One region of the Vibrio splendidus genome, then DNA from elsewhere that is predicted to be linked to it. Evidence: predicted binding sites of a transcription regulator. Region 1 holds the regulator's gene; each other region holds the start of a gene.
What was found. The regulator PurR, encoded in region 1, represses purine synthesis genes. The targets are predictions, from matches to a motif close to TNANGNAAACGTTTNCNTNA.

Region 1 (5,065 bases):
AATTGACGCCTAACAAGACGATGGTTACGACCAACACAATACCCAATATCATTTTCTTACTCATTGATACTTCCTCCAAATTTTCAATGTATACCATTAGTATAGATAGACAGGCAAAGCATAGATTAACTTTCAGCAGATATAAAAAAAGCCGCAGTAAATGCGGCTTAGTTATATAGATAATTTGCACTGACAATGTTAATTGACGCGATTGATAAGCTCTTCACGACGCTGCTGCGGTATAACAGACCAATGTGTGCCATTGATCGCGCCTTCTAACGCCCAAAGTAGTTCAATACTGACAGAAGACGCATGTGATTCTTTGATGGCGTTAAATGCGTTTACAGAGCCAGATTCATATAAACGTTCTACGGAATCGATCCCTGCTTTTTTCAACATACGCTCAGTGGCGAGTCGAAGGTTGGGCAGATCTTTGAGTCGAGTAGGCTTAGCTGAAGATTGCTCAGCTTTTTCTTCTTTAGCAAAACCCAGAGACGTCGTTGCAAGCTGCAAGATTTTCTCTTGGTCTTGCCACAGGCCTTCAGGTAAAGCGAAATATTTAGTAACGACAGGGAAACCACGTTTTTTGTAGACGTACGGTTGAAACCCTTGTTGTTCGAACTGTTTCGTTGTGCATTTGTCTGCTCGTATGTGCAACTGGTCATTTACAACCAGAGCAAACATAGTGTCATCAGCAAAAAGACCGAAGCCACCAAACATCGAGCGTGATTTTATTTTTCCTAGGGATTCAAATAATTTCATTGAATCCTTTAGTATCGGTTTATCCATGTTATTTATCTCGGTGTATTTGAACTACGCCACCAAATAAGCAGGTCCGAGAGATTAGCAAAATGTTGCAATTAAATTGTCAATTAGCCGTAAATTACTAAATTATTAGTAGTTACTGCATTTTGCCATCGGTAACCCCGCTACCATACCAACGAGTGGTTTAGGCCGGAAGCTTTGCGTCTCACTCTTTCAAGTGATTTGCCCTGTGCGTGACTGATTGAATAGAATAAAGTTTTTGTTGAATGAGGCTCACACTTGTTATTTCAAAATGTGATATTGCTTCAATTAATGATCTTTCCAGTATGATACCAGGTTCATTCATGTTGTTGATAAAAAAAGCGCACCTAAAGGTGCGCTTAATTATATTAAACTGAATTTATCAATTAATTTAACGTTTTAACTGTGCTTCGCTCAACAATTTCAGGATGCATTTCGAACACACGCTTTTCATGGTCTTTATCTTTAATGCGTTCTAACAAAATTTCGAAAGCGTTCTTACCAACACGACGTTTGGGTTGGTGAACCGTTGTTAACGGCGGAGAGAAGTATTCAGCCAGCTCGATGTTGTCATAGCCGATCACTGAAATATCTTCAGGGATACGAATTCCTTTCTCTTGCAGTCTGCTCATTAGGCCGAGTGCCATCGTGTCGTTAAAACAGAATACGGCCGTTGGGCGATCTACCATCTTAATGATTTTCTCTGCCGCAAGAACCGCAGTATCACACTCGAAGTTACCTTCAATGATCATGTTATCATCGGCAGCAATCTTAGCTTCGTTGAGTGCGCGTTTGTAACCCGCGATGCGTTCAACACATGCCGCTTTGTCTAAGTGGCCACTTAAACAAGCAATCTTGGAGTGACCGTGATCAATGAGGTATTTGGTCGCTAGGTAACCACCTTCTTCAGAGTTGTCGATGATCTTATCTGCTTGAGAACTCTCAGGGCCCCAATCCATAATCACTTTAGGAATGTCAGCGTGACGGTCTAACATGCCTCTCAGCTCTTCAGTTAGGTCAGAACACATAACTAAGATGCCATCTACACGTTTCTCTGCAAGCATTCGAATGTAGTCACGTTGCTTCTCATAGATACCGCCCGTATTACACAGGATCAAAGTGTAACCTTGACGGTAGCAGTAGCTTTCAACACCATCGATAACTTCAGAGAAGAATAGGTTAGTTGATTGAGTAACTAGCATGCCGATAGTGCGGGTTGTATTGCACTTCAAACTACGAGCAACGGCACTTGGTGCATAGTTCAGTTCGTCTACGGCTTTATTTACTTTTTCTTGCGTCGCTTCTGCAACAAAGCGAGTTTTGTTGATTACGTGAGAAACGGTTGTTGTTGATACGCCTGCTAAGCGAGCGACATCTTTTATAGTGGCCATGGTTTTATCCTATTAGAAGCTACTTTCCCAAAGTACGGAATGAAGTAGCCGTTAAGCTACCTAACTAAGAGCTTAAATTTGTAGGGCTCTTTGGGTACTAAAGTGCTAAAAAACAAAAAACCGCTATTGAGCGGCTTGTCTTAACACCGAAATGCTCAAAACTATAATAAGCATAGCATTTCGTGAATGTTTCATATTTTATCGTTTGCGGTCACAATTTTAGACTGACTAGAAATTACTCGCAATAAAATTCACCCGGAAATCCGGGTGAATTGTCACATTCTTCTGAATTTATTTAACGAGTCATCCAATAAGCTTATTCACCAGCGAGGTATTGTGTGTCCAATTTGCAGAATGCAAGTAACAGAGATGAGACTGATGCGTAGAAACCGAATTCGTCAACGTCATGACATTTAACGTTGAACTTTGGTACCCAAGTAAGAAGTTGTTGCTCGATAAATTGCTGTTGAACAATGAACGATTTTTCTAGCTCTTCTTCAAGCTCAGTTTCATTAGAACGGATGATCAAGTTGCCAAGGAAGTCGAGTTCGATAGCGATGTGGTCAGCTGGTTCTTTTAGGTCTTGGTTCACCACTAAGTTGTGCTTAGCCATGATCTCTTCCATATCTTTTGCTGGCTTATCATTCAAAAGGCCAGTCTCACCGATATACATAGAAGCGTAAGGAAGTGCGCCATGCTTATCTGTTTTTAAGAATAAGTCACAGAAGTCAGCAGACAATTCTAGTTGAGCATCTTCACGCGTTTGTAGGCGGTTTAGCGCATCCACTAGGCTATCGATCGCTGGCTTTAGTGTTTCATTTTCGCCTAAACCAGTTAGGAAAGAACGAATTTCAACAGAGTGGTAGTGATCGAGTTCTTCTTGAGTGAGCTCTTTAGCGAATAAGCTTGATAGCCACCAGTATATTTCTGCTCTTTGCTCGTTGAACGCTTTCGTATCTTTCATTTCTTAGATCCTGATTTAGTCTTGTGGTGTTACTTATATGCATCTTGAAGTCACTAGTGCATAAGCACACCAAGGCTGAATAACAAGGTTATTTGCGAAACGCAAAGTTACTCGTTAGTAGTAATGCCTATATTGAATTGCGATGGACGATAAATAGCAAGGTTTAAGATTGTCTTGTATCAAAAAAGATCCATGTTTCTGGCTTTTATCTTGTGTACCACTAGAATTGTTACGAGTTATGAATAGAATAGTCACTGAAACTATTAAATAAGAAAAGTGGTGTAGATGAGCTATCACGTATTAGTCGTAGAAGATGATGTGGTAACCCGCAGTAAACTGGTCGGATACTTCCAGAACGAAGGTTACACAGTAAGCGAAGCAGAAAGCGGCGCTCAAATGAGAAACGTGTTAGAAGAAAACAACGTTGACCTCATTATGCTGGACATCAACTTACCAGGCGAAGATGGATTGATGCTAACTCGCGAATTACGCAGTCAATCAGACATTGGAATTATTTTAGTTACTGGACGCACGGATAGCATCGACAAAATCGTTGGCCTTGAAATGGGCGCTGACGATTACGTTACTAAACCCTTCGAACTTCGCGAGTTATTGGTTCGAGTTAAAAACCTACTTTGGCGCATTTCTGCCGCTCGTAAAACAGCAGCAGGTAAGGTTGAAGAGACTGAAGACGAATCTGTGGTTCGTTTTGGTGAGTGGACGTTTGATATCCCTCGTCGTGCGCTAAGCAAAAACGGCGAACCGGTAAAACTGACTAAAGCTGAATATGAACTGTTGGTTGCGCTCTCTTCTTATCCTAACCAGGTATTAAGTCGTGAACGCATTCTGAATATGATCAGTCACCGAGTGGATGCTCCAAACGATCGAACTATCGATGTGTTAATCCGTCGTATGCGTGCGAAGATGGAGTTTGACCCTAAGAATCCACAAATTTTTGTAACGGTTCACGGTGAAGGTTACATGTTCGCTGGTGATTGATTTCCTGCGGGAGTGATTAATCAACAACGATATTTAAACGTAAAAAGCCGAGACATCATTGATGTCTCGGCTTTTTTATTGCTTAGCTTCTAGTGTTTACGAACTGGAAACCTGCAAATTACTTGGTTAATCAGTCTTGCCTATCTGGCCGAATCTACAGATAAGACTATGTCTACAGGTAAGATTATGTCTACTGATAAAATTCAGTTTACTGATTCGGTTGAGTTTATTGAGGCTGAGCCGCAGAAATACCACCGTCATCTTCAACTAAGCGAGATGTTTCAGGAACAACAATGGGTTCTTCAACGGTGTCATTGCTTGTATCAAGCCAATCACGCAGGCTTTGCCACATCAACCCCATTGTTTCGTGCTAGTAACGCTCAGTTTGCTCAAGGTAAAGAGCTTTAGGCATGTACTTATTCCAAGGTTCAACAATCCCTTCTTGTGCAAGGTAATTGGTTGGGGCTGGTAATGGCTTCATGCCAGCTGCATGGAATTCATTCAATGCGCGAGTCATATGGCTAGCGGAAGTTACCAGTACCATTCTTTTATTTTTAACGAACGCAGCGGCTTGTCGGGCTTCTTCCCATGTGTCTTTCGCTGTTTCAAGCAGAATGATATCGGGCTTTGCGACACCTAGAGCCAACGCAACTTTGGCCATCATTCTAGCATTGCTCACCTCAGTGCCTGCGCCATAGCCAGACAAAATGAGTTTTGCACCAGGGTAAAGGCGTAGAATACGAATCCCTTCACTTAAACGCATTAGACCGGTGCGACTAAGCTCTGATGTTGGTGGGATTTGGTCGTCTACGACGTGACCACTTCCGAGAACCATCACGTAATCGACGGTTTCATCGACAGGTAAAAAAGCGGTGTGTTGCCTTTCCATTGGCATTAAAAGTTGACTAGAAACTGGCTGGAAAGC
Region 2 (5,065 bases), 390 kb from region 1:
TGGTGCGCTTGTATTAGTGCCGCTACTGACTGGACTCGATCCCAACGTAGCACTCTTTGGCGCGGGTATCGGTACCCTTTTATTCCAACTTATTACACGCCGTTCAGTGCCAATCTTTTTAGCGTCTTCTTTTGCATTCATCGCGCCTATCATGTTTGGTATTCAAACTTGGGGTGTCGGTGCAACCATGGGCGGCCTAATGGCAGCAGGTGTTGTGTATGTCTTAATGGGCGCGTTGATTAAAGTGCGTGGCGTAGCCTTCATCCATAAACTACTTCCACCCGTGGTGGTTGGCCCTGTGATCATGGTTATCGGCTTAGGTCTTGCGCCTGTTGCAGTAAACATGGCGCTAGGTAAAACCGGCGATGGTGCGGTTCAACTTATCGATGCAGACGCCGCGTTATGGATCTCGTCTATTTCATTGCTAGTGACGATTGTCATCAGTGTTTTCTCGAAAGGCTTCCTTAAATTATTGCCTATCTTTGGTGGCATTGTTGCGGGTTACGTAACGAGCTTGGTATACGGTGTCGTTGATTTTACCCCCGTAGCTCAAGCAGCTTGGTTAGCGCTACCAAACTTCACGGCACCAGAGTTCAACATCAACGCTATCTTCTTTATGGTGTTTGTGGCAATTGCACCTGCTGTTGAGCACGTGGGCGACATGCTTGCTATCTCGAACGTAACCGGTAAAGACTACCTTAAGAAGCCAGGCTTACACCGCACTATTACTGGTGATGGTGTGGCAACGATTGCCGCTTCTATGCTGGGCGCGCCACCCAATACAACCTACAGTGAAGTAACGGGTGCTGTAATGCTGACTAAAGCATTCAACCCAGTGATCATGACTTGGGCAGCAGTAACAGCGATTGTTCTGGCTCTAGTAGGTAAGCTAGGCGCTCTTCTGCAAACGATCCCAGTTCCTGTGATGGGCGGCATCATGATTCTACTGTTTGGTTCTATCGCGACGGTAGGCTTGAATACTCTAATTCAGAATAAAGTAGACCTACATAAATCACGCAACCTTGTGATTGTGGGTATTACGTTAGTCTTCGGTATTGGCGGCATGGCATTTGGCATCGGCGACTTTAGCCTACAGGGCGTAAGCTTATGCGGTATCGTGGCAATCCTACTTAACCTAGTCCTCCCAGAAGAATTAGGCGACAACACCGTAGTAGACAAAGCTCAAATCGATTAATTTATCGGTAAGGCTGGATTCAAAAAATCACAACCTAACAAGATCAAAAAAGGGAGAGCATCGAATGCTCTCCCTTTTATTTATACGGCTAATTAAGCAGGTTCAGTTAAATTTAAAACTCTTTAAATTAACTTAAACCGAAACTGAATTACTTAGTACCGAAGATCTTATCACCAGCATCGCCAAGACCAGGAACAATGTAGCCCTTGTCGTTTAGCTTCTCATCGATTGCAGCCGTGTACAGCTCAACATCTGGGTGCGCTTTTTCTAGAGCAGCGATACCTTCAGGAGCAGCAACAAGCACAAGAATTTTAAAGTGCTTACAACCTTTCTCTTTCATAAGGTCGATAGTCGCGATCATAGAACCACCTGTCGCAAGCATTGGATCTACCACTAGAGCAATACGCTCGTCGATGTTAGATGCAAGCTTGTTGAAGTATGGTACCGGCTCAAGCGTTTCTTCGTCACGGTAGATACCAACAACGCTGATACGTGCACTTGGGATGTGCTCAAGAACGCCGTCCATCATGCCTAGACCAGCACGTAGGATTGGCACTACCGTTACTTTTTTACCTTTAATTTGGTCAACTTCTACTGGACCGTTCCAACCGTTAATCGTCACACGCTCAGTTTCAAAATCTGATGTCGCTTCGTATGTTAGAAGGCTACCCACTTCTGTCGCTAGCTCACGAAAACGCTTAGTGCTAATGTCACCTTCACGCATCAGGCCAATTTTATGTTTTACTAGCGGGTGTTTCACTTCAACAACTTTCATTTCCAACTCCGGCAATATTTAAACAAACCTGTAGATTATACACGAACTGTGGGGTTATTTCAGAATCTTTATTCTAATAAAAAAAACCGCGCAAACGTTTGCTCTTGGTAATCAAGCCCTGTTAGAATAGCGCCGTTTTCACATCCAACTTAAGTTCGAGGACTATCCCGTGAGTGGTAATACTTCTTCTCTAAGCTACAAAGACGCTGGTGTTGATATCGACGCAGGTAATGCACTAGTAGACCGTATCAAAGGTGCTGTTAAACGCACTCGTCGCCCTGAAGTAATGGGCGGTATTGGTGGCTTTGGCGCCCTATGTGAACTTCCAACGAAATACAAAGAGCCAGTACTTGTTTCAGGTACTGATGGTGTTGGTACTAAACTTCGCCTTGCTTTGGATCTGAAAAAACACGACACCATTGGTATCGATCTAGTGGCAATGTGTGTGAACGACTTAATCGTTCAAGGTGGTGAGCCGTTATTCTTCCTAGACTACTACGCAACAGGTAAGCTAGATGTAGATACAGCTGCAGACGTTGTTTCAGGTATTGCTGAAGGTTGTGTTCAAGCAGGTTGTGCACTAATCGGTGGCGAAACAGCTGAAATGCCAGGCATGTACGAAGGCGACGACTACGACGTTGCTGGCTTCTGTGTTGGTGTTGTAGAAAAGGCTGACATCATTGATGGCACTAAAGTAGCAGCAGGCGACGCACTTATCGCTGTTGGCTCAAGTGGTCCACACTCAAACGGTTACTCTTTGATTCGTAAAGTTCTAGAAGTTTCTGGTGCTGATAAAAGTGAAGAGCTAGAAGGTCGTACTATTGGTGAGCACCTACTAGAACCTACTAAGATTTACATCAAGTCGGCACTTAAGATGATTGCTGAGCATGACATTCATGCTATCTCGCACATCACAGGTGGTGGTTTCTGGGAAAACATCCCACGCGTACTTCCTGAAGGTACTAAAGCAGTCATTGATGGCAAGAGCTGGGAATGGCCTGCTATCTTCAACTGGCTACAAGAGAAAGGTAACGTGGAGACATTTGAAATGTACCGCACTTTCAACTGTGGTGTAGGCCTAGTTGTTGCTCTACCTAAAGATCAAGCAGACGCTGCTGTTGAACTGCTGAAAGCTGAAGGCGAAAACGCTTGGGTTATCGGTGAAATTGCTAACGCTGAAGCTGGCGAAGAGCAAGTTGAAATCAAATAAGTGATGCGTTCGCTTACTTAGTTAATCAATGAGGACCTTATGGTCCTCATTTTGCTATTTAGCCCGCAGAAAACCTTAGTTTATGTAGGTACATTGTAAATACTTCAGTTAACCAATCGCATGACCCACTCTATGAAGAACAGCCATTCTATGAATAACAGTCACTCTAAGAAAAACATCGTCGTTTTAGTCTCAGGAAGCGGAAGTAACTTGCAAGCCATTTTGGATGCCTGTGACAGCCACACGATTGACGCCTCTGTTAAGGCCGTTTTCTCAAATAAAGCGGATGCTTTTGGTCTAGAGCGTGCAAAATCAGCAGGTGTTGACGCTCACTCGGTGAATCCAAAAGAATTTAACTCCCGTGAAGAGTTTGATCATGAATTGATGGTTCAGATCGATGCGTACCAACCCGATCTAATCGTACTCGCTGGCTATATGCGCATTCTGAGTTCAGAGTTTGTTCGCCATTACGCGGGAAAAATGATCAATATCCACCCTTCTCTGTTACCTAAGTACCCAGGCCTACACACCCACCAGCGTGCCATTGATGCGCAAGACAAAGAACACGGCACCAGCGTTCACTTTGTTACCGAAGAACTCGATGGTGGCCCTGTGATCTTACAGGCTAAGGTGCCAGTATTTGAAGATGATGATGCTGACATGTTAGCAAGTCGAGTGCTGACTCAAGAACACTGCATTTACCCTATGGTCTGTAAATGGTTTGCCGAAGATCGTTTATCGATGGTAAACGGGCAAGCTGTCTTAGACGGTAAAGTATTAGGCAATCACGGTTACGCAGAAGAGTAATTTGTATAGCTGTTCGCGCAATAGTAAATCACGGAATAAAAAGTAAATCACTGAAGAGCAGCCCTTAAAAATCAGAAAACAAAAAGGCCGCTTACTGACTTATTAGTTCAGTAAGCGGCCTTTCTTTTGTTCGGATCAAAAATGATACTATTCGGAACGTTTAGCTCAATGGCTCAGTTGGTGCTTGGCTTGCAACCTTTTTAGGTGCATAAGCAACATCTTCCAATGCTTTGTGGTTATTGCCGATCAGCTCACCAAAATGAAACAACGCGTATTCGCCCGGCTTCATTCTAAACCACTCTTCATTGCATGTTAGAGGCTGAGTTGCTACCACCGTGACCACATCATTCGGCGTGGTCTCTTCTTGGAAGTTTATCTCAACATCTTCATCAATCAGGCTCGCATTACCAAAAGGCGCGCGTCTTGTTATCCAGTACAAATGATTCGTACAGTAGGTCATCACGTACTCGCCATCACTGAGTAACATGTTGAAGACGCCTTTCTCTCTTAGCTGGTCACAACACTCAGCGACAAAGCGAAACATACCTTCCATGTCTTGAGGTGGCTCAGGAAAACGATCTTCTAGTTGTTTCACTAACCAACAGAAAGACAGTTCACTGTCCGTCTCACCGACCGGTCTGAAACGACCACTAACCAGATCATCGTAATCCGTTAATTGGCCATTATGGGCGAAGGTCCAGTATCGTCCCCAAAGCTCACGGGTAAATGGGTGAGTATTTTCTAGATTAACGCCACCACGATTGGCTTGACGGATATGACTGACAACAGCTTGACTTTTAATTGGGTAGTTTTGAACCAACTCAGCGATCTTGGATTCACAACTAGGGTTAGGATCTTTAAACGTACGGAAACCCTTTCCTTCATAGAAAGTAATACCCCAGCCATCGCGGTGCGGGCCGGTATTGCCTCCACGCTGCATAAGACCAGTAAAGCTAAAACAAATATCAGTTGGCACATTCGCGCTCATACCGAGCAATTCACACATGGTTTAATCTACTCCCTATCAAAACCAATGGAGCCTAAGTTGGGCTCCAAATGTCTTTAAAACTATTATTCC
Region 3 (5,065 bases), 1.0 Mb from region 1:
TTTCAGAAAGTGATTAACTAGCTAAAAATAATCAACGAACTAAAAGTGATTAACTGACTATTTGCTGCTAACTTTTTGGTAGCGTATTAATTTTTTGAGTATTTAAGATGTCGATGAAAGATTTACTGCTCTCTTTCAAAGGGAGAATTGGTCGTAAGACTTACTGGGTTTGGAATATTTTCTACTATATCGCGATTACTGGTTTTGCCACCGGTATCTCGGTTTTGTTCCCAGCATACTCCTATCTCCTGTTACCAATCTTCCTTCTATTACTTGTTATTCCAGATCTTGCTGTTACCGCTAAGCGCTGGCATGACCGCAACAAGTCTAACTACTGGCTATTGCTGAATGTACCGCTCGTACTCGGGCGACTTGCATCACCTATGGCTGCGACTACGACAGAGCCAGTATTGCCTATTCACATGGTGGCAACGGTTGCTGCACTAGTGTGTGGTTTGTGGATCTTGGTAGAATGCGGTTTGATGAAAGGCACTGAAGGTCGCAATGATTACGGTGAAGATCCCGTTTAAAGATTGGATGATTCATCAGTAAAAAGGGAGCATTGCGCTCCCTTTTTTGTTCTAAGGCATTTTGTTTTTAATGCGTTTTTTTCACTAATACATTTTAGCTTTCAGTACATTTTTGGCTCTGTATTTGGCCTGAAAGGCACGACATTTTCAGGCAGAGATTCTTCAAAATCGCAGCGGCCTTTGAGTGCATCTTGGAATTTACAGACCTGACAGCGCAGCTCTTGCATCAGAACAACATTAGCGTGATGTGGATTCTTGCAGCGGCTGACGACTAAATCGATATGACTTTGTTGAGCGCGAAGCCTGTTTTGCATGGTCTCTGAGGCTGAGCAAATCATCTGTTCGCACATCTCGTGTTTGAATTGATCGAATGCTTTCGGATCGCTTTTCGCGAGTTGGACCAGTTCATCAAAAGGGGGCAGTTTTTGATTGGGCTGTGGATGTGCCATGATTCCTTCCTTAGCATTAAGCATGTTTCATATGCTTTAAGCTTAAGAAAGAAATTTGTACAAATTTTAATCTATTGGTGTTTTCTCAATATTGAGACAGGATCAGTAACTTGGCGTTAGGGTATAAGTACAACGACGCTCGCCAGTAATGATGTGTTCAGTGCGGATCACATGACATTCATCTTTGAGTAATTCTTTGAAAACATTGAGCTCAGATTGGCACAGGCTAGGGCAGCGAGTCGCAGCCTTGCAGATAGGGCAGTGGTTCTCGATCAAGATGTAGTGATCGTCATGCTCTTGAAGTTCAGCCATGTAGCCTTCGTCTTCACGCAGCTGGGTGAGTTTTTTAAGCTTGCTGATCAGCGAGTCACAATCAGACAGCGCGGTTTGATATTGCTTAAGGGTGTGTTGTTCACGCTCGGCCGCAACCTTAGCTAACCCCTCTTTACCAAACAGATTCTCGACAGCATCGATCACTTGAATGGTGAGCTCACCATGTCGATCTGAAAATTGACCATGGCCTTGTTGAGTCAGGGACCAGTGGCGAGTCGGGCGACCCACTTTTACTTTAACATCATGAAACGCAAGAATACCGTCATCTTCCAAACTTTGTAGGTGCTGTCTGGCACCCATTGTCGTCATGCCAAATTCTTCTGACAGTTGTTTCGCGGTTACCGCGCCTTGACGCTTAATGGTCTGTAAGATTTTGTCGCTTGTTTTCATACTATCTCTACCTAATGAACCTTACTATTATGAGGCAAGGTGTTTATAAAGCAAACCATTTACTATGGCGTAGGTGAAATGCACAGGTTATTGATGGCCAATAAAACAAAAGGCTGATACTTGGTATCAGCCTTCGCGTGTTCTGTTGAACCTAGTTTAGGTTTACAGGATGTGACCAATCACTTCTGGGTCTTTACGTTCTAGATAGTGAATAGACTTGATGCGACGAATAGTACGGCAGCGACCACGGATAAGCAGTGTTTCTGTAGTTGCGATATTGCCTGTACGTGTGATGCCCTCTAGAAGGTCACCCTTAGTAATGCCGGTTGCTGAGAATACAACGTTGTCGCTACGAGCCATGTCTTCCATCTTCAATACGATGCCCGCCGTTACGCCCATTTCTGCACAACGCTCTAGTTCAAGCTCACCGTGTTTGCGGTTCTCTTCTGTATCGCCTTTTACTTCATGACGAGGAAGCAGACGTGCGTGCATGTCGCCGTCGAGTGCGCGAATAACCGCAGCCGAAACCACGCCTTCAGGCGCGCCGCCGATGCAGTACATTACGTCGACTTCACTGTCTGGCATACACGTGAGGATAGAAGCAGCAACATCACCATCTGGCACTGCGAATACACGAACGCCCATTGCTTGCATATCGGCAATCACTTGATCATGACGTGGCTTAGCCAGTGTGGTTACTACCAGTGTATCGAGTGTTTTACCTAGTGCTTTCGCAATGTTTTCTAGGTTTTCTGTCAGTGGCAGTTCTAGGTCAATCACGCCTTTTGCGCCAGGACCAACAACCAATTTTTCCATGTACATGTCAGGTGCTTTTAGGAAGCTACCTTTTTCGCCTGCAGCCAATACAGCCAATGCATTTGATTGGCCCATTGCTGTCATGCGTGTCCCCTCAATTGGGTCAACGGCGATATCTACCGCATCACCGCCAATACCGACGTTTTCGCCGATGTATAGCATAGGTGCATCATCGATTTCACCTTCGCCGATAACGATCTCGCCGCTAATTTCGGTTTTGTTCAGTAGGCTACGCATTACTTCTACAGCAGCGCCATCTGCAGCGTTTTTATCGCCGCGGCCAAGCCACTTGTAACCAGCTAGTGCTGCACCTTCAGTGACACGAGAGAATGACATTGCTAAATCGCGTTTCATGCGGACTCCAAAATTTTCAAAAGGGGAATAGAAATTTCGCGGCGAATTTTACCATATCCCAAAGGAAACGTTTGCCTTTTTGTTTTTTGGGGATTGCTCTTGATCAATTTGCGGGTGAAAACAGGTAATATTCATCAAAATAATCAGTCTGTTGTCGCGGTAGTAATAATTCACGTCAATATTCGGTAAAAAGCGCTGTTTTTTTCATCGAATGGCGCAAAATATCGAATATATTGAGTGTTTATCCTTGCTCTGCTGAGTAGAATGGGGAAATAAGTGGAGTAGACCTTCACCATCAAACGGATAACTTAAAGGTAGGCCAGAATGTCTTTTGAAGTACTAGAGCAGCTAGAAGCAAAAATTCAAACAGCAGTAGATACAATTGCACTTCTTCAAATGGAAGTGGAAGAGCTTAAAGAAGAGAAACAAGCACTAGCAACAGAAGCTGGTGAGCTTAAAGAAAGCCGTCACGAGCTAGAGCAAAAAACTCAGCAAATGCAGGAAGAGCATTCAGCGTGGCAAGATCGCATCCGTAACCTTCTTGGTAAAATGGATGACGTAGAGTAATTGACTCTTCAGATTTAAAAAAACGCCCGCTACTGAGTAGCGGGCGTTTTTGTTTGTATTCTTATGCTTCGTGTTCTTATGGTTGTTTTATTATTTGAAGCTGAGTGAGAGTTACTCGATCTCTTCTTCTTCAACATCCAGATCAAGTTCTACATCTAAAGGCTCTGCCGAAAGAATAATACCGGTGTTGTCAGCGTAGAGGTAATCTTCCGGTAAGAAGGTTACGCTGCCAAAGTTGACCGGTACGTCCAATTCGCCGACACCTGCTTGGCTCGCACCAACAGGGATTGAAGCCAAAGCCTGAATACCAATGTTCATGTCTTCTAGCTCATCGACTTCACGAACACAGCCGTAAACCACAATACCTTCCCACTCATTGTCTTCGACAAGTAGGGCAATCTCAGCATCGATCAGCGCTTTGCGTAGTGAGCCGCCACCATCGATTAACAACACACGTCCCAGACCATCTTGCTCTAATACGGAGCGAATCAAAGCATTGTCTTCAAAACACTTTAATGTCGTGATCTGTCCTGCGAAGGATGCACGTCCACCGAAGTTGCTGAACATGGGCTCCACGACATCAACTTGATCCAAATATATGTCGCACAGTGCTGAAGTGTTGTATTCCATTAGTATACCTTTTGAACAATGAGCTTACTTTGAGTATATCGGTGCTTGATCCCTTTGCAATGATTAGTCTCATTTAACTCAATAGAGTTTGAGCTACGACAACCCCTGCAAACAATAGGTTAGTGACCAGTGAGCATTTCACAATCACTGGCATCATTGGTGCAATCTGCGCTGGTTTTTCGGTTTCCCAAACGGCCTTGCCATGTTTGTAAACAATAACAATGCTCAATAAAAACGGCAGGCTGATCCAGACCGGTTTTTCTTGAATCAGTAGGTAGATAGCGAAAGAAGCAAGGGCGAGCCCAAGCAGTGCAAAATGATAGTGCTTGGCTTTGCGTTGCCCTAGGCGAACCGCCATGGTGCGCTTACCACATTCACTGTCGTTCTCTATATCACGCATGTTGTTGATGTTGAGTACCGCAACCGCCATTAATCCACAGCCTAAGGCCGGAAGAAATAGGCTTGGCTCAACATGACCAGTGTGTAGGAAGTATGTGCCTGAAACGCCTAACAAACCGAAGAAGATAAATACCGATAAGTCGCCAAGGCCAATATAACCATAAGGTTTATTGCCCACTGTGTAAGCGATGGCAGCCATTATGGCTAATACGCCTAACGCGATGAAAGATAAGATGCTTTCAATCGAGGTTAAGGCATGAAAAATAAGAATCAGCCCAGCGAGCATGGTAAACACGATGTTGAGGATGATGGCTTGCTTCATGGTTTTCGCGGTCACCGCGCCGGATTGCATTGCGCGTGTTGGCCCCAGACGGTTTTCGTTGTCTGTGCCTTTTACTGCGTCACCATAGTCATTGGCTAGGTTCGATAAAATTTGTAATAAGGTGGCAGTTAAAAAAGCCAGTAGGGCTATTGATAGAGAAAACTGACCGCCGGCGAACGCTAAACTACTTCCTGTAAGAATAGAGACGAGTGCGAGAGGCAGAGTTTTTGGTCGTGCGGCATCAAGCCAAATCAGTAGAGATTGTTTCATCGTAG
Region 4 (5,065 bases), 240 kb from region 1:
GTAGCCGAAAGTTATCACCAAAACGCTGGGAGCTGCCAACATGGTCTGGCTGGCGTATTCAATACAAAAAAGCGAGCCGGATAATTGATATAAAATAGATAGATAAGTTTTATCTCTAAAATATTAATCAAATAGGTGCATATATGATTATTCAGTGCTTATTTTGTTACAAAATTGATTTTTATATGCCTTTTTAACCAATCAAAAGGTCATAAAAGACTATTCTTCTATATCCTATTGCTATAAAGAAAGAGTTGATAGATATTGAGTATATTGTGTTGTCAAAGTGTCGGGGGACATCATGGAAAAACAGATAGAGACGCGTGTAGAGTTCGATTACACAACCTTTCTTGGCGCCTCATGCAGTAAAAAATGGACTTTTCTGGAAGCACTAACCACAATTGCGCCAGTATTCAGTACCGTCTGGCGAGATAGCATTAAAGAGCTAGCAAGCCCTGAAGATCGTTTATGGCAGATGGCATTAAAATCAATGTCGACGCGTAAAAGTGATGAGTCAAACATTGTTACCTTACTTAAGCTAGCTAGGCTGGAAGGGATCAATGAGCTCAAAGTTGTTATGCCATATTCTCTTGAAGAAGAGCAGATAGAGTACATCGAGACGCGCAGTCATTTGGTGATCGCCGAGAATACTGGAGAAGAGTTTACTATCAAGTTGTAATCTCTCATTATTACTTAGAGCTTAGAGCTTAGAGCTTAGAGCCTAGAGCATATAGCTTAGAAGCGAGCTCAAAGAATATTAAAAATCGCACACGTAAAAAGGGCCTCAATAATGATGAGGCCCTTTTAGTATCTGAAACTTGTGTTTACGAGCTTACTCGCTTTCTAGAATGCAATCAGTCGACTAGACCATAGTCAGCACGCAGTACATCGATGATTTCTTGCTTAGGATTCTCGCTCAGTACGATCTCTGCACCTGTGATTTTCGCTGCGATATCAAGATAAGTACGCGACAGAGACATCAGTGAATCGAGAGGCAGTTCATTGTCACGAGCTAATGCTTCACGTTCTGGCATGCGTTCTTTGTTCAAAAGAATGTCTGCATCAGGGAAGTAGTTAAGCAAGAACTGACGGAAACCCTCTTTAGAGTTTTCAACGATATTGCCTTTGTTGTATTCCTGAGTATCCCAAATGCGAGATGAATCTGGCGTACCCACTTCGTCCATGTAGATCAGCTTTTCTTTACCTTGAGCATCGTTGACGTAACCAAATTCAAACTTTGTATCCACAAAGGTTTGGTCGACTTTCGCAAGTGCTTGGCTGATAACGTTGAAGCCTTCTTTTAACAGCTTCTCGTAGTGCGCGATATCGCTTGCTTGAGTAAAGTTGAACGCTGCGAAGTTATCTTCGATGTTGTTACGCGAGATGTTCACATCGTCAGCTTCTGGAACACCAGGGATACCTTTCAAAATCCCTTTTGTTGAAGGCGTGATCAGTAGCTCAGGTAGCTTCTTGTCTTTCTCGAGGCCTTCAGGCATCTCGATACCACAGAATTCACGTTCGCCGTTTGCGTATGCACGCCACATTGAGCCGGTGATGTATTGACGACAAATCGCTTCAATCATAACTGGGCGAGCTTTTTGTACAATCCATACAAACGGGTGGGGGATATCAAGAATATGACTGTCAGCAAGTCCGTTGTCTTTAAACAATTTGAACCAGTGGTTAGAGATAGCATTCAGAGCCGCTCCCTTACCGGGAACACCTTTAAGATTACCTTCACCACGCCAGATACAATCAAATGCAGAGATACGGTCACTGATCACCATGATTGCTAAAGGCGCATCTGGTGCTACATCGTAGCCTTTCTCTTTGATTAGTCGTTGACTATCTTCTTCAGTTAACCAGTAGACTGAGCGAACTTTGCCACTGTGGACAGGTTTGTCAGTACGGATTGGTAGGTCATCATTTACGGCAAGAACTTGATCAGCAAGGCTCATTTAGACATTCCTATCTTTTATCAAACGTCATACAGAGAAGTGCGGTGTGCACATGATTAGACGGGCATTATACTCAATCTACTATTTCCTTCCAGATAAAAAGCAAACGATTGCTAAATCTATTGTTTAAATAAAAACCCCCGCCTAACAATTCGCCAAAAAATAGGCGAATCGTAGGGCAGGGGAAGGCAGTATATTTGGACTGTGTTTTGGAGCTATGCTGTTAAGTTAACTTAAGTTTGTTAGCTAAAAGATTAAGCTATGTGTATGGGCTATGTTTTTGAGCCAACAATGTTATTAAGCCAACATGATATTAAGCAAGGTGGCTTAGTGAATACGCTCTGAATTCGCATCCATAAAGAAGACTTCACACTGAAAGCGCATTCCTAATGTTCTTAGATATTGCTGACTGAATTGATCAATCGATGCACTTGCCACAATCGCACTCGCATTCTTAGAGCGAATGGCTTTCTCGACGGTTTCTACCTCAGTCATTTGATGAGAGGCTTTCATATGAATAACTCGGTCGCAGCAAACATTATGTTGCTTCAGCTGCTTGGCGGATGGTCTCGGTGTTTGAGCGGTAAACAGTAGCCACTGATGTTGGTTGGACAGCAACGCCATTCTTGCAAATAACGCTTCCTCGTTTGAATTTTTGCTTTTACGAGAAACTGATGTAAATGCGCAGTGAACTAGCGGGCTAGAGTGTTGGGCTTTAACGTGTGCTTGAATCATTTTGCTGTCCTTATATACATGCTGTATGTGTATACAGTAGTTTTAGTTGCTTATAAGATCAAGCGTTTTTTGCGGGATTATTGGACGATTTTGTCTGAAGTGATAGGTAGGATGTTGTTAAGTGATTGAAATTATTTAATAAATTAAATTCGAATGAATTTGCTGTTTTGTCTCATAAGTTGAAAAAATGTGAGCTTTATACAGGTGTATACAGTGGTTTTGACAGAAAAGTACTGTATACACCTGTATAGAAGAGAGAAGAGAGAAGAGAGAAGAGAGAAGAGAGAAGAGAGAAGAGAGAAGAGAGAAGAGAGAAGAGAGAAGATCTAAAACCACAGACACAAAAAAAGCGCCTTAGGCGCTTTCTTATATTTCAACGGTGTTGCTTATCTCAATGTCGCTTGGGAGAGTTTTGCTCTCATTTCCATTTCACCAATATTGAACTGGCGAACATCAATGGTTGCAATATCATTGCACTCTTTACATGCATGATGACACTTACCATCTAGGTAGTCGTGCTTTTTAACTAGGCTTGGCTTTTTGCACCAATCACAAACGCCTTCTATTGTGAACATATTCTCTCCTCACCTGTTTAAGTCAGGTGTATTTTCGGCGCAAATTATGACACAAGTAAGACCCATTAGTTAATAGTTTGTTACCCGTTTTTGAGAGGGGGATCGATTGCAACACTAATAAAATCGATATCTTTGCGACCTTGCAAATTTAATATGTGTAGTTGTTTACGGTTTTGTAACATTTTGTAAAATGGTTTTTAGCGCATTGTTCAAACGTTTCATTTCTTCGTCACATCCGTGACCATCTGGATGGTAGATCTTTGATAATTGTTTGTATCGTATCTTGATGCTTTTCTGGTCTGGAATTGAGCTAGGCGTGTAGCCAAATAGCGCACAAGCTACCTGAAAATTGTTCAAGCTCTTGTTGTTTTTCTGCTTCTTCAGTTCGTTATAGATAGTCTGAAGTTGGCGCTTTTGCTGTTTGATTGTGAAGTCTTTGGCGCTAAGCTGCGCTTCAAGTGTCTGCTGTTGCTGATTTAACTCACCAGACTTCAGAATCTGTCGCTTTCGCGATACAACCAGAGTCGCGCTGATACTCACTATTGCAATTAAAACGGCCAGTACTGCGCCGATCATATAGTCAGAGTTTGTTAGGTTAGAACGTGTTGCTTGGTCTCTAGAAGTTAGTGCCGAAGGGAAGGTACTTGGTTGATTCGTATTGGCTTCTGCACTGACGTTGTCATTGAGCTGCTCAATCGAAGAGATCTGTTTGGCGCGTTGTTGGTTAAATTGTGCTTCCAGAACGCGATTGTAACCATCTTCTGCATCAGGGTTGTCTTTTAAGGCCGCTTCATACCATAGCTGTGATGCATCTAATGGTAGGAGTAGATCTTTCTCAAGCGAGGACTCATAGATCTTTGCGACCTCAACTGAGGCGCGTTTGTTACCTTGCAATGCTGATTTGATAAACCATTCTAAAGCTAGCTTGTTGCTTTGCTCTACACCTGTCCCAGATAAATACAATTCAGCCAGCCTAAATTGCGCATTTGCATTGCCGTTATCCGCTGATTGCGAGTACCAATAAAATGCATCGCTGGTGCTCAAAGGGACGTCGACACCCGATTCATAAGCTTGAGCTAATTGGTATTGAGAAACTGGATCTTGAGGTTGTGACTCTTGAGATTGTGGAGCTAATGAAAATTCATCACCGCTTGCTGCGTGCACGAAATGTGTGGTGGACAACGGTATCGTGGAAAATATGAGGGCTAGAAATAGAGGCCTAAGAAGTGATGATGACAAAATGTTGGATAGGATCAGCAAAAGATAAGTCTCGTAAAAAGCCCAGAATCGATATGTCAGTATGAATACGCTTTATGGTCGTTGATTATTATTATCACGTTAAATGAGTAACATAACTGATAAGCAACTATATAGAGGTTAATTCAATAGATAAAGGTAACTGGGCTTTAACCGTGCTACTTAAGTGGCAAGATTTGAATTTCTACGCGACGGTTACAAGCACGACCTTGAGAGGTGTTGTTGTCACATAGAGGGTAACGTTCACCATTACCACGAGCAATGGCACGACCTGCAGCAACGTCTTGAGAGATCAAGAATGCACGAACAGATTCAGCACGACGCTCAGAAAGGATTTGGTTAGACGACTCGCTACCAGTGCTGTCAGTGTGACCGTCGATCACTAGGCTAGTGTCTGGGTATTCAACTAAGATACGAGCAACACCACGTAGTGTGTTGTGAATACTAGACTCCAAAGCGTAAGAGCCAGAACCAAAACCAATGCCGTTTTCTAGGCGAAGTAGAAGCTGGTTCTCACCAACGCGTTCAACTTGAACACCA

Region 2: purM (phosphoribosylformylglycinamidine cyclo-ligase) is a predicted target of PurR. The motif match lies at 2,057-2,076, and genes of this name have one in related genera.
Region 3: glpX (class II fructose-bisphosphatase) is a predicted target of PurR. The motif match lies at 2,932-2,951, and genes of this name have one in related genera.
Region 4: OCU90_RS10525 (phosphoribosylaminoimidazolesuccinocarboxamide synthase) is a predicted target of PurR. The motif match lies at 2,057-2,076, and genes of this name have one in related genera.

The regions. Positions count from the first base shown of each region.
Region 1 covers NZ_AP025508.1:2,594,771-2,599,835, reverse strand. The annotation lists gene OCU90_RS11565 (TVP38/TMEM64 family protein) at 1-64, opposite strand, end outside; gene OCU90_RS11560 (TfoX/Sxy family DNA transformation protein) at 199-789, opposite strand; cyclic di-GMP riboswitch class I at 917-1,002, opposite strand; gene purR (HTH-type transcriptional repressor PurR) at 1,173-2,177, opposite strand; gene torD (molecular chaperone TorD) at 2,494-3,141, opposite strand; gene torR (two-component system response regulator TorR) at 3,427-4,140, shown strand; partial or broken gene elyC (envelope biogenesis factor ElyC) at 4,367-5,065, opposite strand, start outside.
Region 2 covers NZ_AP025508.1:2,985,348-2,990,412, forward strand. The annotation lists gene OCU90_RS13220 (uracil-xanthine permease family protein) at 1-1,195, shown strand, start outside; gene upp (uracil phosphoribosyltransferase) at 1,344-1,970, opposite strand; gene purM (phosphoribosylformylglycinamidine cyclo-ligase) at 2,140-3,180, shown strand; gene purN (phosphoribosylglycinamide formyltransferase) at 3,301-3,987, shown strand; gene OCU90_RS13240 (class II glutamine amidotransferase) at 4,148-4,993, opposite strand; gene lpcA (D-sedoheptulose 7-phosphate isomerase) at 5,059-5,065, opposite strand, start outside.
Region 3 covers NZ_AP025508.1:3,599,009-3,604,073, reverse strand. The annotation lists gene OCU90_RS16215 (5-carboxymethyl-2-hydroxymuconate Delta-isomerase) at 1-21, shown strand, start outside; gene OCU90_RS16210 (DUF805 domain-containing protein) at 108-530, shown strand; gene OCU90_RS16205 (DUF3135 domain-containing protein) at 632-979, opposite strand; gene OCU90_RS16200 (helix-turn-helix transcriptional regulator) at 1,082-1,702, opposite strand; gene glpX (class II fructose-bisphosphatase) at 1,865-2,872, opposite strand; gene zapB (cell division protein ZapB) at 3,197-3,439, shown strand; gene rraA (ribonuclease E activity regulator RraA) at 3,551-4,069, opposite strand; gene OCU90_RS16180 (1,4-dihydroxy-2-naphthoate polyprenyltransferase) at 4,143-5,060, opposite strand.
Region 4 covers NZ_AP025508.1:2,356,081-2,361,145, reverse strand. The annotation lists gene OCU90_RS10535 (helicase-related protein) at 1-98, shown strand, start outside; gene OCU90_RS10530 (hypothetical protein) at 302-679, shown strand; gene OCU90_RS10525 (phosphoribosylaminoimidazolesuccinocarboxamide synthase) at 855-1,958, opposite strand; gene OCU90_RS10520 (SulA-like leucine-rich domain-containing protein) at 2,286-2,693, opposite strand; gene OCU90_RS10515 (hypothetical protein) at 3,080-3,268, opposite strand; gene OCU90_RS10510 (tetratricopeptide repeat protein) at 3,434-4,528, opposite strand; gene OCU90_RS10505 (OmpA family protein) at 4,684-5,065, opposite strand, start outside.